DNA from 2 places in the Bacillus sp. JZ105 genome. Region 2 is predicted to be linked to the other one. Evidence: riboswitches for the same ligand, from Rfam matches in the RefSeq annotation. Region 2 holds a riboswitch; the other holds the start of a gene.
The links. Region 2 has a riboswitch for glycine ahead of gcvT (glycine cleavage system aminomethyltransferase GcvT). Riboswitches for the same ligand answer to the same signal wherever they lie in the genome.

Region 1 (7,512 bases), 1.4 Mb from region 2:
AGAAAAGTATCTAGAAGAAGTTGACGAGCAGATAAATGAAGATTAAATTTTGTGGCTTTAAACAAATGACGAGTTGGCCTGTATAAATTAGTCACTATAAACCTTTAGTATGAAGGTGACTAACTTATATGAAGTATTCATATGAATTTAAGGAAGATCAATTTGGTAACTTAGCAATAATACCCCCAGAAGAAATAAGTGTTTTCGCAGATTTTATACAAGATATTTCAACAGTAGAAGAAGTGGATGAGTATTTAGGGATATATTCAAAATGTTATAGATGGAGCATACGAAAAATTTGAAATTACATTGAATGCTACAAATGTAATTATCAAAAAAAATGAAACAATAGTTGAACATTAAATAATATTATTGACGAGTAGAAACATAATGATTCAGGCACTTGGTTAGTTCTTCAGGCTACAAGTGCTTTTGTTTAATTAGAAATCTGAAGATGTTTGATACAAAAAGTACGGTAACCCTAAAATGGTGATTTCTATGAATAACAACAGAAACCCAAAAATCAAAACCTTAAAAAGAAAAAGCAGAAGAAACCACTTAATAAACAAATTAAGCTATATGACACTTCCAGAACACCCCTCTTTAGCTATCGAGGAAAATCAATTGTTTTGTCAGAAGGTGTTTGCTTTCCTTCAATCGAGAGAACATAAAATTGAAATACATGGAGAACACTATCGAGAGCATGAAACTTAAAGTGAATGTGAATGAAGTTTTTATTCATTTAAATTGCCTACTTGAGCAAACAAAATTTTTAAGTGGGTATGGGCATTTTATTTTAGCGGCAGAGGATTTTCGTTTTGGATTATGCAACGAGAGAACAGAATATTTTTATGAGCTAATTATTTGGGGCTGTATGAATGAACGATGAACAGAATTGAGACATCATTTAAGGAGTGGCAGTTAACCACTCCTTTTTTCTATCGATGGTGTCATACGCTTGATCGATGAATTCCCTTCAAATTTAAGCAATTCACTATCTTTACCTTTCTCATTCGTATAAAATAAGAGCAGTGAAAAATTGAAGAAATGCTTGATACATGAAGGGCGTGTAAGCTGTGAGCTGCATGACATGATGAGATGTATGAACGTGAAGGCTGTAAAGCTGTTCTTTCTCACATATGAGATCTTGTAAGCGTAACCATTATTTGTCACTTCATTGCGATGGTGTTGAGGGGTGTGTCAGGATGAGGAATCCGTATGTGAGAACGGCTTCTAGTCTGTATATTAATTATTTTTTATTGGGTATGGTCAATATTATTTTGGCGTCAAATATGCCATTTTTAATCAAACAATTAGATACCAATAGTGCGGGAATTAGTTATATGATTTCGGCACTTGGCATTGGCAGGGTGCTCACGTATGGTTTATCAGGCGTACTGTCAGATCGTTTTGGGCGAAAGCCGGTCATTTTGGTTTCTGGTGTGCTGATGGCGGTGTTCCTCATTGGAATCCCATTGTCTCCGAATTATCAAATCGCGTTTGCGTTTGCGATTTTGGCAGGGGTCGCGAATTCGGCAATGGATGCAGGAACGTATCCTGCGTTAATGGAGGCGTTTCCGCAAAACTCGGGGTCTGCGAATGTGATGGTGAAGGCCTTTATCTCCATTGGAGCAACCATTTTGCCTCTGGCGATTTATTTTTTAGCACAGCATGATTTGTTTTATGGAATTTCATTTTTTGTTCCTGCTCTGATCTATCTTGTGAATGTCTTGATGCTGTGGACCTTGCCATTTCCGAATCATCGCAAGGAGGAGCAAGTCCAGGTTACGGAGCATGACGGACTTCCGCGCTTCTCGATAGAGCCTACATTTTGGAGAGAAGGGATCGCACTCATTGTGATCAGCTTTACGTCAAATGGGCTGTATGCGCTGCCGCAAATTTGGCTTCCTACGTATGGTGAGGCCATCTTGGGGATGGCATCGGGCAGTGCTGTGAAACTGCTCAGTTACTATAGCATGGGCGGGCTGCTCTCTGTCGTGATGCTCGCGTTTCTTTTGCGCCGTTTTGTCCGTCCGGTCACTGTACTGCTGATCTATCCAATCATTACACTTGTTTCCATTTGTGTGCTCTTGGTCGTGAAATCTCCAGTCATAGGAACCGTCAATGCTTTTATATTGGGATTTTCAACCGCAGGGGTTTTTCAGCTGACGTTAACTGTGATGGCTGAATTCTTCTGGAAAAACAAAGGGACGATGACAGGGATTATCTCCACAGCGGGCGGCGTGTCGGCTATCGTCATCCCGGTCGTAACAGGTTTAATTCAGAGTCACGCGTCCATTTTACAAATCTTTATGTTCGACGCAGTGGTGGCTGTTGCGGCCATTATCGGCGCACTGTATATCCTGTATCGATACCGCCAAGTCATGGTACATGATTAAAAAAAAGACGACCTCCGCAGGAAGTCGTCTCAGCGTGTAGACAAACCCCTCTGCACCGGTTATCTATCACGCTAAAAATAAAACAAAGGGCTAAAATGATGATCATTTTAGCCCTTTGTCTTTTTTATTTTAGAAACGGTCATTTTCAAAAAGAATTTGTTTTACTTGATCAACTGGCATATCTTCACCAGTAAAGAGTTTGTAAGCAAGTGCACCTTGCCATAGCATCATTCCAAGACCGTTAATGGTTTTGGCGCCAGCTTCCTGTGCTTGTGCAAGAAGCTTTGTTTTTTGCGGGTTGTATACAACATCTGTCACGATCAAATCTTTACGAAGTACATCAAGTGTATCATCGATAATGCTGAGTTGATCTAGTGGTTTCATGCCAAGGCTTGTCCCGTTTGCCAGGATCGCGCTTTCTGCTACTTCACGGCGGAATGCGTCTTTGTCTTCAAGTGGGAAAATGTTTGCTTTGACACCGAAAGATTTCATTTCGTTGTTGATGTAATTTACATTTTCTTCCGCTTGAACAAAGTATTGATCATTACGAGCAAAAATGCTAATTTCACGAATGCCGGACTGTGCAAGCTGAATCGCAATCGGAGTCGCAGCGCCGCCAGAGCCAACAAGTGTAACTTTCTTGCCGGCTAATTCAACGCCATGTTCAATTAAGTTTCTCACATATCCAAGACCATCTGTGTTGTAGCCGATGAGCTTACCATCCTTGTTCACTACAGTGTTACTAGCACGTGTATATCTTGCAGAATCATCTAGTTCGTCTAAGTAATCCAGTACTTTCATTTTGTTCGGCATAGAGACGTTAAATCCAGCTGCACCCATAGCTTTCATACCATTTACGGCTGCTTCCAGTTCATCATTCCCTACTTCAAATGCAAGGTAAGCATAGTTGATACCTGTTAGAGTATAGCCAAGGTTATGCATACGTGGTGAAAGGCTGTGCCCGATTGGTGTAGCAAGTAGACCGACTAATTTTGTTTTTCCATCAATATTTCGTTCATGTATGTTTGTCATGATTGACATCTCCTTTAATTATCTAAATAATTTTTTCATGCGTCCAAGAACAAAGACCGCTAGTAATACGCTGATAACCGCAATGATCATATCGAAAAATAACGTCATTTTAATATCGTACGTGCTGACCAATCCACTTGTAATGAGCGGCACAAGAATAAACGCTGAGCTTGCCGCAATGTTCACATAGGATGAAGCCGTTGCTTTGTTTGTCGGGAATAATTTCATCATTATACTCATCGCCAGCTGGAAGATTCCCGCTGTAAATAGTCCTAAGAAGAAGGTGCTGACAATGACAATGCTGTACGTTTCGATTTGGAAAAGTGAAAGCATTGCAAGGAACGCCCCAATTGGATAAATGATCGCCACCATAATCGGTGAAATGAATTTATCTAAGACGACCGAAAGCAATAGAACAGATACCAGTGCACCAATACTAAAATAAGATAGAAGCTGTGTGGATTGTTCTGTGCCAAGTCCAATTAATTTTAACCCGAGCTGCGGAAGCCATGTCTGCCATACGACAAACAATGCAGTCGATGTAAATCCCATCAGTACAACAGCTAAACCTTCGCCAAGCATTTTTGGTTCTTCCTTCAGCTGATCCTGTACTGGAAGAGCGTCTTGTGAAGAAACTTGCTTATGGTTCGGGAATGGCATAAAGATTAAGTAAATCCCTACAAGTAGATAAAGAAGCCCTAGTCCAAAGAACGCCCAGCCCCAAAAGATGTCATGTGCCACTAGGAATGCCAAGATAAATGGAAGAACAGTCGCCCCAATGGATACAGACGCTTTTACTAAAACAGAAGCCGAACTTGCTTTTTTCGGAAATGACTCAGACAAAGCAGGATAGGTTCCTGAATCAAGCAGTGAGTTGGCAATACCTGCTGAAATCGCAAAGATAAATGCCAGTGTATAACTTGTTGTCGTTGGAATACCGATTAAGAATAGTAAGTAAAGGAAATTTCCTGTAATAATGACAGGCTTACGTCCCCAGCTGTCGGCTAACCGGCCTGAGAAAAAGAGCGCAATGAGTTTACCAATTCCGATTGCCGATACAAGCAAGCTGATTTTCGGAATATCTACATGGTAGCGTTCGGATAAGCTGTCCATGTTGGAAGCTACAATAATGTTGATCATGCCAAGCATGAAGTAATTTAAATACATGCCAAGTGACGATTTTATATAAGGATTTTTCATGTTCCCACTCCTATATTTGAAACCCCTTTAAGGTCAAATTCTTTGTATACCCTTTGTTATTGTTTCCTTAAAAATGAATAATATGAAGCCCATCACAACACCCCTTATGTGATTGATGAAAAAATAATGAATATTCATCTGTTCTTCAATCAAGTACATCGTTCTACTAAAATGAAAAAAATAATAACAGCCTTGATTAGGAAGTGAAACTTCATGATTTGATCAGAATCATAAAAAATCACTTTTAACTGTTTTTTGATAGAGATAATGATATGACGAAATAGGTATAACGATATACTAAAAGAAGCAACGAGATAAATATACTCCTGCATTTTAAATGTGTCAAGTTTATGACTTTGTGATTTAAAAAAAGAAAAATAAAACAAAGAAATTGTTGACTTCATCAATAAAAAAAAAGAATTGCTGCACACAATTCTCTTTTTCATCATGATGGAGAGGTTTCTCTAATATGAAGTTGAGGTTTTAAAATCACTCGCTGCAGCTCTTCATCCTGCTCGTTCATTTTATGATATAAAAGGTTCGCTGCTTTTACCCCGATGGATCGGGGGAAGGAGGATACAGTGGTGAGCGGTGGATGATACATTTCCGCTTCAGGAACATTATCGAACCCAACGACATCGATATCTTCACCAGGCTGGATACCCCGTGCTGATAGTGCTTGAATGACCCCAAATGCGACTAAGTCACTGAAACAAAAAATAGCAGTAGGGGGCTCAGGCTGATCCATCACTTGGGCAAGTGCTTCTTTCCCGCCTTCACGAGTAGGTTCTATATCAATAATAAGAGAATCATCAATCGTTAGGTTCTCTTCGTCATGAGCTCTTTTGAAACCTTTCATCCGCTCAATCCAAGTCGAAGAGGTCTTGATGCCGCCTAAAAAAGCGATGCGGCGATGTCCCTTTTGAAGAAGATGATGAACCGCCATCCAAGTACCTTGTTCATAATCAACACCGACATAGTCACATTGCACGTCTGATAATTCACGATTTGCCAGTACTTTTGGGGTGCGAATTTGATTTAATTGTTTGACCGTTCGAGCAGAGCTTTTCGAAGCTGGGTTTAAAATAATCCCGCCCACCCGGTGCTCTACCATGGTGGAAATGAGCCGCTCCTGTTTATCGACACTGTCAAAGGTTGTACCAAGTAAAACAGTATAGCCCAGCGATTCAAGTGTGGTCTGTACGCCAATTAAAAACTCCGAAATAAAGGTGTTAGAAATATCCGTCACAATTACACCAACGATATTTGAGCTTTTTGACCGCATGTTAGCAGCAACGCGGTCGTATACGTATCCTAAGTCCTCCATGGCTTGCAGTACTTTGTTTCGAGTGGCTTCAGAGATTCTAGGATTATTTCGAACAACGAGTGATGCCGTTGAAGTCGAGACACCGGCATGCTTGGCGACTTCCTGTAATGTGACACGCTGTTTGTTCATTTTTTTCATTTATCTTCACCAACTTCAATGGATTGCCTAACTTTGTTCATGATCAAGAGTAATTTATGAGCCGAACATCTTTTGATTTATTATACATGAATCAGGGGGGATTGATGAAGTGAAGACATATGAGTAACGCCGTAAGTCATAAAAGATTACCATTGACAGGTTTCTGATTGAGGCGTAAAATATAAAATTATTCAGAAATAGCAACATTTTAATTAAATAACGAAGGCTATGAATGCTGTGGGTCACACTATAGCAGGAGCAGCTTCTGGAGAGACCGCATGTATGTGCGGCGCCGAAGGGTTCACAATCTCAGGCAAAAGGACAGAAGAGTACGAAATATTGTATTTGTGATGCATGGATGATGCCGTGTATGACTCTTCTCTATTTTGCTATTCTTTTATGACCGTGAGATTGGAGCGCATCCAATCTCTTTTTTTTATGGACTTTTTAAAGAGTTCATTATTTCAGTATAAGATCGTGTCGTAGGAGGGTGTTAGCATTGGCACAACAAGAATTAAAACGTGATTTATCAAACCGTCATGTGCAATTAATTGCCATTGGCGGAACCATTGGAACAGGGCTGTTTTTAGGCTCTGGAAAAGCCATTCAATTGGCAGGTCCTTCAATCATTTTTGCTTATTTAATTGTCGGAATGGCCATCTTTTTTGTCATGAGGGCACTTGGAGAATTACTTTTATCGAAGGCGGGCTATCAGTCATTAACCGATATTGCAGAGGACTATCTCGGCCCGTGGGCATCCTTTGTTACAGGGTGGACGTATTGGTTTTGCTGGATTATGACAGCGATGGCGGATGTCATTGCTGCCGGGGTGTATGTGCAGTATTGGTTTGACATCCCGCAGTGGATTCCTGCCATCATTTGTTTGTTGATTTTACTAGGGTTGAATTTGTTAACAGTAAAGCTTTTCGGAGAAATGGAATTTTGGTTTGCACTCATTAAAGTAATGACGATTCTTTTATTGATCGGGGTTGGAATTGTTCTTTTAATCATTGGTTTTCAAACAGATGCCGGACCGGTGACAGTAACGAATTTATGGTCTCATGGCGGGTTATTCCCGAATGGTGTCACAGGCTTCTTGCTCTCGTTCCAGATGGTGATTTTTGCGTATGTGGGAGTTGAACTGGTCGGTGTGTCCGCAGCAGAAACAGCCAATCCGCAAAAAAACATCCCTTCTGCGATTAATAAGATTCCATTAAGAATTCTATTTTTCTATGTGGGTGCGATCTTTGTTTTACTATGTATCAACCCATGGACTGAGCTCAGTGCATCAGAAAGCCCTTTTGTGAAAATCTTTGGACTCATTGGGATACCAGTAGCAGCAGGGCTCATCAACTTTGTCGTCCTGACATCTGCGGCATCAGCTTGTAATAGCGGCATGTTCTCGACAAGCCGTAT
Region 2 (7,512 bases):
TTCATTAAAAAACAAGAAGTGTCCATCGGCTTAACGCTTATAATTCCAATCATCTGAAGCATATTTCGTTTTGGCGAGATGATGGACAAACGCTAATTCTTCATCTGTCAGTTCATAAGGTTCAAGCTCAATATTTAATCCTTTTTCAAACCCTCTTTTAAACGCAGCACGCGCATCGTCTATTGTACATGTTCGGTCTGAGATTTCATTGATGGCAACCGCTTTGTTTTTAAAGCTTCGCTGCATCCGCTCTCTCACCCGGTCGTTTGGATAAAGGAACAAATCGAACAATTTGTCCTCATCAAGGTCAATTAATATAGATCCATGCTGGAGGATGACACCTTTTTGTCTCGTCTGAGCACTGCCCGCTACCTTTCTGCCTTCTACAACAAGCTCGTACCAAGAAGGGGCATCAAAGCATACAGATGATCTTGGGTTCTTTAAGCTTTCCTTTTCTTTATCTGTACGAGGAATAGCAAAATACGCATCGAGTCCCAGCTCTTTAAAGCCCTCTAAAATGCCTTCTGAAATAACGCGGTACGCCTCTGTCACCGTCGCTGGCATTTCTGGATGTTCCTCTGACACAATCACGCTGTAGGTCAGCTCCTGGTCATGAAGGACTCCCCGTCCTCCGGTTGGTCTGCGGACAAATCCAAGGCCATATCGTTTGACGGCTTCTAGGTTGATTTCTTTTTCAACGTTCTGAAAATACCCAACAGATAATGTCGCCGGATTCCATCCATAAAAGCGGATAACAGGCGGGATGAGCTTCTCACTATGCCAATAAAGCAAAGCTTCGTCCATTGCCATGTTAAAGGCGGGGTCTTGGTTTCCTGAATCAATGAAACACCATTTCTCTTTTTGCATATAAAATCCCTTCTCTTTTACGTAGTCAATGTTAGATGATGGTGGTAACCACCGGTTTTCTTTCTTCATCAGTCTATCAAATAGGGACGGAATTGAAAATAATTCTTACCATTTATGATGACAAGTTTCTTATGCTTTACTATAATAGTATTTGTCTAAAACGTACCATCAGACAGGCTACTGTGCTGATGCTCAAGAAGGAGTCGAGTTGTATTGTCAATATTCAACTATATCGTCCTCTCACTTTGTGGACTTTTCGTTCTTTATTCCATCGGCAGCTACATTTATCAGCAGCGCATTATGAAAACGCTGACGGAAGAAGAATTTATTAAAGGTTACCGCAAAGCCCAGCTCATTGATGTGAGAGAGCCAAATGAGTTTGAAGGCGGACATATTTTAGGGGCAAGAAATATCCCCCTTTCCCAACTAAAGCAGCGCAAAAATGAAATACGTCCTGATAAGCCTGTTTATCTCTATTGTCAAAATAATTTCAGAAGCGGAAAGGCAGCCCAAACTTTACGTAAAAACGGCTGCCGTGAGATTTATAATTTAAAAGGCGGCTTTAAAAAATGGGGCGGCCGCATTAAAACGAAGAAGTAACAAAAAAGACTCTGGGAGCATGCTTCCCCCTGAGTCTTTTTTCTTTATTTTCTTTCAAAAACGAGAACTGGGTTCCGTGCGGCCTTTGTTTCGTCCATACGTTTGACAACCGTTGTATGCGGCGCTTCCTGCACCACTTCAGGATTCTCTTCTGCTTCTTTCGCAATTTGAATCATTGCTTCGATGAATGCATCAAGTGTTTCTTTTGATTCTGTTTCAGTCGGTTCAATCATGATACATTCCTCTACATTGAGCGGGAAGTAAATCGTTGGCGGATGGTAGCCGAAATCAAGTAATCGTTTGGCAATATCAAGTGTCCGCACACCTAATTTTTTCTGACGTTTACCTGATAGGACAAATTCATGCTTACAGTGACGATCAAACGGCAGATCATAATGAGCACTTAAGCGGCGCATCATATAGTTCGCATTTAACACGGCATTATCGGTTACAGCCTTTAAACCGTCTGGCCCCATAGAGCGAATGTACGCATAAGCTCTGACGTTAATGCCAAAGTTGCCATAGAATGGCTTCACGCGTCCAATTGAATCCGGACGGTCATGATCAAAGTAAAAACGTCCTTCCTTCTTCATAAGCACCGGTTTTGGCAAATACGGAATCAAATCCTTTTTAACGCCCACAGGACCTGAGCCAGGACCTCCGCCTCCGTGCGGACCTGTAAAGGTTTTATGAAGATTTAAGTGGACAACGTCAAATCCCATATCTCCTGGTCTTGCTCTGCTTAAAACAGCGTTCAAGTTGGCTCCGTCATAATAAAGCTTACCACCAGCTTCGTGAACGATTTCAGCCATTTCTAAAATATTTTCTTCAAAGAGGCCTAGTGTATTCGGGTTTGTAAGCATTAAAGCAGCTGTTTCTTCATTAACAACGCGGCGTAAATCTTCTAAATCAACAAGCCCGTTTTCATCAGATGCGACAGTAATGGTTTCAAATCCAGCGACTGTCGCAGATGCCGGATTCGTTCCATGAGCAGAATCAGGCACAATGACTTTTGTACGCTGATGATCTCCCCTTGCTTCATGATACGCACGGATCATCATGAGTCCCGTCCACTCGCCATGTGCTCCTGCCGCAGGCTGTAATGTCACAGCGTCCATCCCCGTAATTTCTTCAAGATGTTCACCTAGATCGTATAGTAATTCTAATGCACCTTGCACAGTGTCTGCCTCCTGTAGCGGATGAACCTGCGAGAACCCTGCAAAGCGTGCAACCTTTTCATTAATCTTTGGATTATATTTCATCGTGCATGAGCCAAGAGGATAAAATCCGGAATCAACCCCATGATTGCGTCTTGATAATGCTGTATAATGACGCATAATATCAAGCTCAGATACTTCAGGAAGCTCAGCATCCTCATCACGGATGTACGTCTCATCAAATAAAGACGGGATCTCCTGTTCAGGTACATCTAAATCAGGCAGGCTGTACCCTACTCTTCCTTCTTTAGATAATTCAAAAATAAGCGGCTGATCTTGTTTATTCATGGCGATCCCCCAATTCCTTGATAAACGTATCAATTTCTTCTTTTGTTCTTAGCTCTGTCACGGCTACAAGCATGTGCTGCTGAAGCTCTGGGTAGTCTAGCCCCAAGTCGTAGCCGCCGATGATTCCTTTTTCAAGCAATCGTTTATTGGCTTCTTTCACAGGCTCCTGTAACTTGATCACAAATTCATTAAAATGAGCCCCTTCTATATCCGCCTGCAGTCCATATTTTTCTGCCTGCGTCTTGGCATAATGGGCTTTTTGCACGTTTTGATAGGCGATGTCTTTTATACCTGTTTTTCCTAGTGCCGTCATGGCAACAGAAGCAGCTAACGCATTTAATGCTTGGTTAGAGCAAATATTTGACGTCGCTTTGTCTCTTCGAATGTGCTGCTCACGTGCTTGAAGGGTCAGAACAAATCCACGAACACCATTTTCATCTTCTGTCTGCCCGACTAAACGACCTGGCACTTTTCGCATCAACTTTTTCGTCACGGCAAAATATCCGCAGTGCGGTCCGCCAAATGCTGCCGGGATGCCGAACGGCTGCGCATCACCAACGACAATATCTGCCCCGAGTTTTCCAGGCGGCGTCAATAGTCCGAGTGCGAGGGGATTGCTAGAGACAATGAACAGGCTTTTTCCTTTATGTGCAATGGGTTCAATGTCTTTTAAGGGCTCGACTACACCAAAAAAGTTTGGATATTGCACGAGAACTGCTGCTGTATCATCGCAGACCACCTTTTCCAATGCAGCTAGATCAGTCTGCCCTTTTTTCGCAGGCACTTCAACAACTTCAATGTTTTGTCCTTTGGCGTATGTTTTCAGCACCGCTCTTGATTCAGGGTGAACCGTTTCAGAAACAACCACCTTTTTCTTCTTTGTGTGTCCCGCAGCGAGCATCGCCGCTTCAGCTAGTGCCGTCCCGCCATCATACATCGAGGAGTTGGCAAGATCCATACCCGTCAGCTCAGCAATCATTGTTTGAAATTCAAAGATCGCTTGCAATTCACCTTGAGAAATCTCCGGCTGATAAGGTGTATACGCTGTATAAAATTCAGAGCGTGAGATGACATGATCGACAATGACAGGCTGGTAATGATCATATACACCTGCACCAAGAAACGATGCATAGGAAACTGTATCCTTATTCTTTGCAGCTAGTCGGGATAATTCCCTGACAAGTACTGTTTCAGATGCGGCTTCTTTGATGTTGTATGCTCCTTTGAATCTAACTTTCTCTGGGATATCTGAAAATAGCTCATCAATCGACTGAACGCCGATGACATCCAGCATTTCTTTTTGATCTTGCTCTGTTTGCGGCAAATACCTGTGCTTCATCCTCTGTTCCCCCTCGTTATTTGGCTCTTTTATAAAATGGCGTTGCGACGATTTTGGCTTTTAGACGTTTTTTGCGAACTTGTACTTCCACCTCTGCCCCAAGCTCCGCCACTGAGGTTTCGATCAAAGCAAGCCCGACATTTTTCTTTAATGTTGGGGATTGAGTGCCCGTTGTGACAATCCCAACCTGCTTTTCTCCTGAAAAGACTGGATAATCTGTACGCGGAATCCCTTTATCAATCATTTCAATGCCGACAAGCTTTCGCTTCAGTCCCTCTTCTTTTTGTTTTTTAAGTGCAGCTTTTCCGATAAAATCAGCTTCTTTATCCGTTTTGACAGCAAAACCAATGCCGCCTTCTAATGGAGAAATATCCTTTGTCAGCTCCTGGCCATAAAGCGGAAGTCTTGCTTCAAATCTCAAGGTGTCACGTGCACCAAGTCCGCATGGAATGAGTCCTTTTGGCTGCCCCGCTTCTAATAAAGCGGACCAAAGGTGGACCGCATCTTCTGACTGGCAGTAGATTTCAAAGCCATCTTCCCCTGTGTAGCCTGTTCTGGAAACGAGCACTTCTTTATTTGCGACCTCAGCTTTTGATAAAAACGTAAATGGCTTAAGCGATGTCACCTCTTCATCTGCCACCTGTTTGATGATGTCAGCTGCAAGAGGTCCTTGAAGCGCTAGCAAGGCGGTTTGATCAGACATATTTTTGATCAATACGTTATCCTCCCCTTGGTGCTTCAAGAGCCAATCTACATCTTTATCGATATTTGATGCATTGATGACAAGTAAATAGTGATTCTTTTCTTTTTGGTAGACGAGCAGGTCATCTACCGTTCCGCCATCTTCATAACACATGGCTGTATATAGTGCCTTACCGTCTGTCAGCTTAGACACATCATTGGTTAATAACCTTTGTAAAAATGGAAGGGCATCTTGACCTTTGACGTCCACCTCACCCATGTGAGACACATCAAAAAGCCCTGCTTTTGTTCGAACAGCTTCATGTTCTTCTTTAATGGAAGAAAATTGGACAGGTAATTCCCAGCCCCCGAAGTCAATGGTTTTTGCGCCAAACGTTTCATACGCATGAAAAAGCGGTGTTCGTTTCAACATCAATCGTTTCCCCCTTTTTTCTTACAGTGCAAATGCAAGCTGAATTTTCAGAAAAAAATCACAGCAAAAAAGGACAGAGCGCTCCCTTTTATCAAAAAGAAGTCTCTGTCCTTGCACCTGAAAGTTTACAGCACAATATCATTGTGCGTTTTCCCCTTTGGTGGTTTGCTAAAACCCTTAAGCAAACACTCTCCAGAGTTGCGTCCGGTAAGAGTACTTTTGCCTGAGAGATTCACTGAATTATTCAGCTTGCTCCTTCGGCGCCTGCCAGTGCAAAATAACCGCCAAGTCTCTCCCCATACCATCATCCGCTCATATTTTCACATTTATTGGACATACTATCAAAATGGGTGACTTATTTTCTAGATCACTTATCAACATCCTACCATTAGAAATGGATGAAGGGCAACAGAAAAATCATTAACATTTTTAAAATAACCTTTCGATATCGTTCGCTTTTATTCATATATCTTGTCTTTTAGAGACCTCTTAAAAAATGAAGCGTTTAAAACCAGAACAATTTTATCAGATCCTACTAGAAAGAAAGGCAGGCGACCACATTGAATATTCAAACGATTTTTGATCAGGAATGGGCAAATGAATTTCAGCAGCGGCTTTCAGCAGACGGTCCTTGGGCGAACTGGGATATGTATCGTTTAGCGACGCAGGTTCAAAAAGTCACAGCCATTGATTCATTCGAGGGACTGCAAGCTCCCGCGCACCTGCCTGCATTCACACCTTTAAAGCACCAGCTCGAAGTAGCCAGAAGAGTCGTAGAAGAAATGAATGGGAAAGCCATTCTAGCAGATGAAGTGGGACTTGGAAAAACCGTAGAAGCAGGACTCATTATCAAAGAATACATGATTCGAGGACTTGCCAAAAAGATCCTCATTCTCGTCCCCGCCTCCCTTGTGTCTCAGTGGGTACAGGAACTGCGGACGAAATTTTATATTGATGCTGTTGAACAAAAAAAGAGCTATGTGTGGGAGCAGTGTGACGTTGTCGTTTCTTCCATTGACACAGCCAAAAGACAGCCGCATCGAGACACGATTTTATCGATTGCCTACGATATGGTCATTATCGATGAAGCACACAAACTGAAAAACAATAAAACGAAAAACTATGAATTTGTGAGGAACCTGAATAAGAAGTTCTGCCTTCTGCTGACAGCAACACCTATTCAAAACCGGATCGGAGAAATATTTAATCTTGTTTCCCTTCTGAAGCCAGGCCACCTAGGAAATGAACATCAATTTAAAGATATCTTTGCCAAAAAGGACTTGCAGCTTGAAGACCATGACCGATTAAAACAGCTCGTCAATAAAGTGATGATTCGAAACCGAAGACAAGACACAGGCATCGAGTGGACAAAACGGCATGTCAAAACGATTTCCATTGATTTCTCTCCGACAGAACAAGCATTGTATGATGAAATCTGCAAGCTGAAAGAGAATCCGTCTTATACAAAGCATATGTTTTCCATTATGACCTTGGAACGAGAATGCTGTTCAAGCCGTGAAGCAGTTTATATGACGATTAAAAAAATGCAGGAAGAAGAAAAGCATATTCTCGGATCTTCTGCTATAACGCAAATCATGGAGAAAATCAATCAAGTGGAGCAAAACTCAAAGGCGCTTGAAGTGGTCAAACTCATTCAGCAGTTAAATGAGAAGGTCATTATTTTCACCGAATACCGCGCCACACAAATTTATTTACAATGGTTTCTACAGCAAAATGGCATCAGCTCTGTGCCATTTCGGGGCGGCTTTAAACGGGGCAAAAAAGATTGGATGAAAGATTTATTCAGAGAACGGGCGCAAGTGTTAATTGCGACAGAAGCTGGCGGCGAAGGGATCAACCTTCAGTTTTGTAACCAAATCATTAACTACGACCTCCCGTGGAACCCGATGCGTTTAGAACAGAGAATTGGACGTATTCACCGCCTTGGCCAAGAGCGGGATGTCCACATTTACAATATGGCAACAAACGGGACAGTTGAAGAGCATATTTTAAAGCTTTTATATGAGAAAATTCAGCTGTTTGAAAACGTCATAGGCGATTTAGATGATATTTTAACGAGGATTGAT

Region 1: another riboswitch for glycine. It lies ahead of M1D81_RS18825 (amino acid permease); the one in region 2 lies ahead of gcvT (glycine cleavage system aminomethyltransferase GcvT).

What each region holds. Positions count from the first base shown of each region.
Region 1 covers NZ_CP096387.1:3,663,118-3,670,629, reverse strand. Annotated here, with positions in the region: gene M1D81_RS18860 (hypothetical protein) at 1-46, shown strand, start outside; partial or broken gene M1D81_RS18855 (tRNA-Val4) at 129-360, shown strand; gene M1D81_RS18850 (YxiF family protein) at 704-889, shown strand; gene M1D81_RS18845 (MFS transporter) at 1,206-2,399, shown strand; gene M1D81_RS18840 (shikimate dehydrogenase) at 2,529-3,431, opposite strand; gene M1D81_RS18835 (MFS transporter) at 3,450-4,631, opposite strand; gene M1D81_RS18830 (LacI family DNA-binding transcriptional regulator) at 5,077-6,096, opposite strand; glycine riboswitch at 6,352-6,431, shown strand; gene M1D81_RS18825 (amino acid permease) at 6,596-7,512, shown strand, end outside.
Region 2 covers NZ_CP096387.1:2,284,252-2,291,763, forward strand. Annotated here, with positions in the region: gene M1D81_RS11625 (lipoate--protein ligase family protein) at 31-867, opposite strand; gene M1D81_RS11630 (rhodanese-like domain-containing protein) at 1,087-1,467, shown strand; gene gcvPB (aminomethyl-transferring glycine dehydrogenase subunit GcvPB) at 1,512-2,972, opposite strand; gene gcvPA (aminomethyl-transferring glycine dehydrogenase subunit GcvPA) at 2,965-4,311, opposite strand; gene gcvT (glycine cleavage system aminomethyltransferase GcvT) at 4,328-5,425, opposite strand; glycine riboswitch at 5,529-5,623, opposite strand; glycine riboswitch at 5,627-5,733, opposite strand; gene M1D81_RS11650 (DEAD/DEAH box helicase) at 5,986-7,512, shown strand, end outside.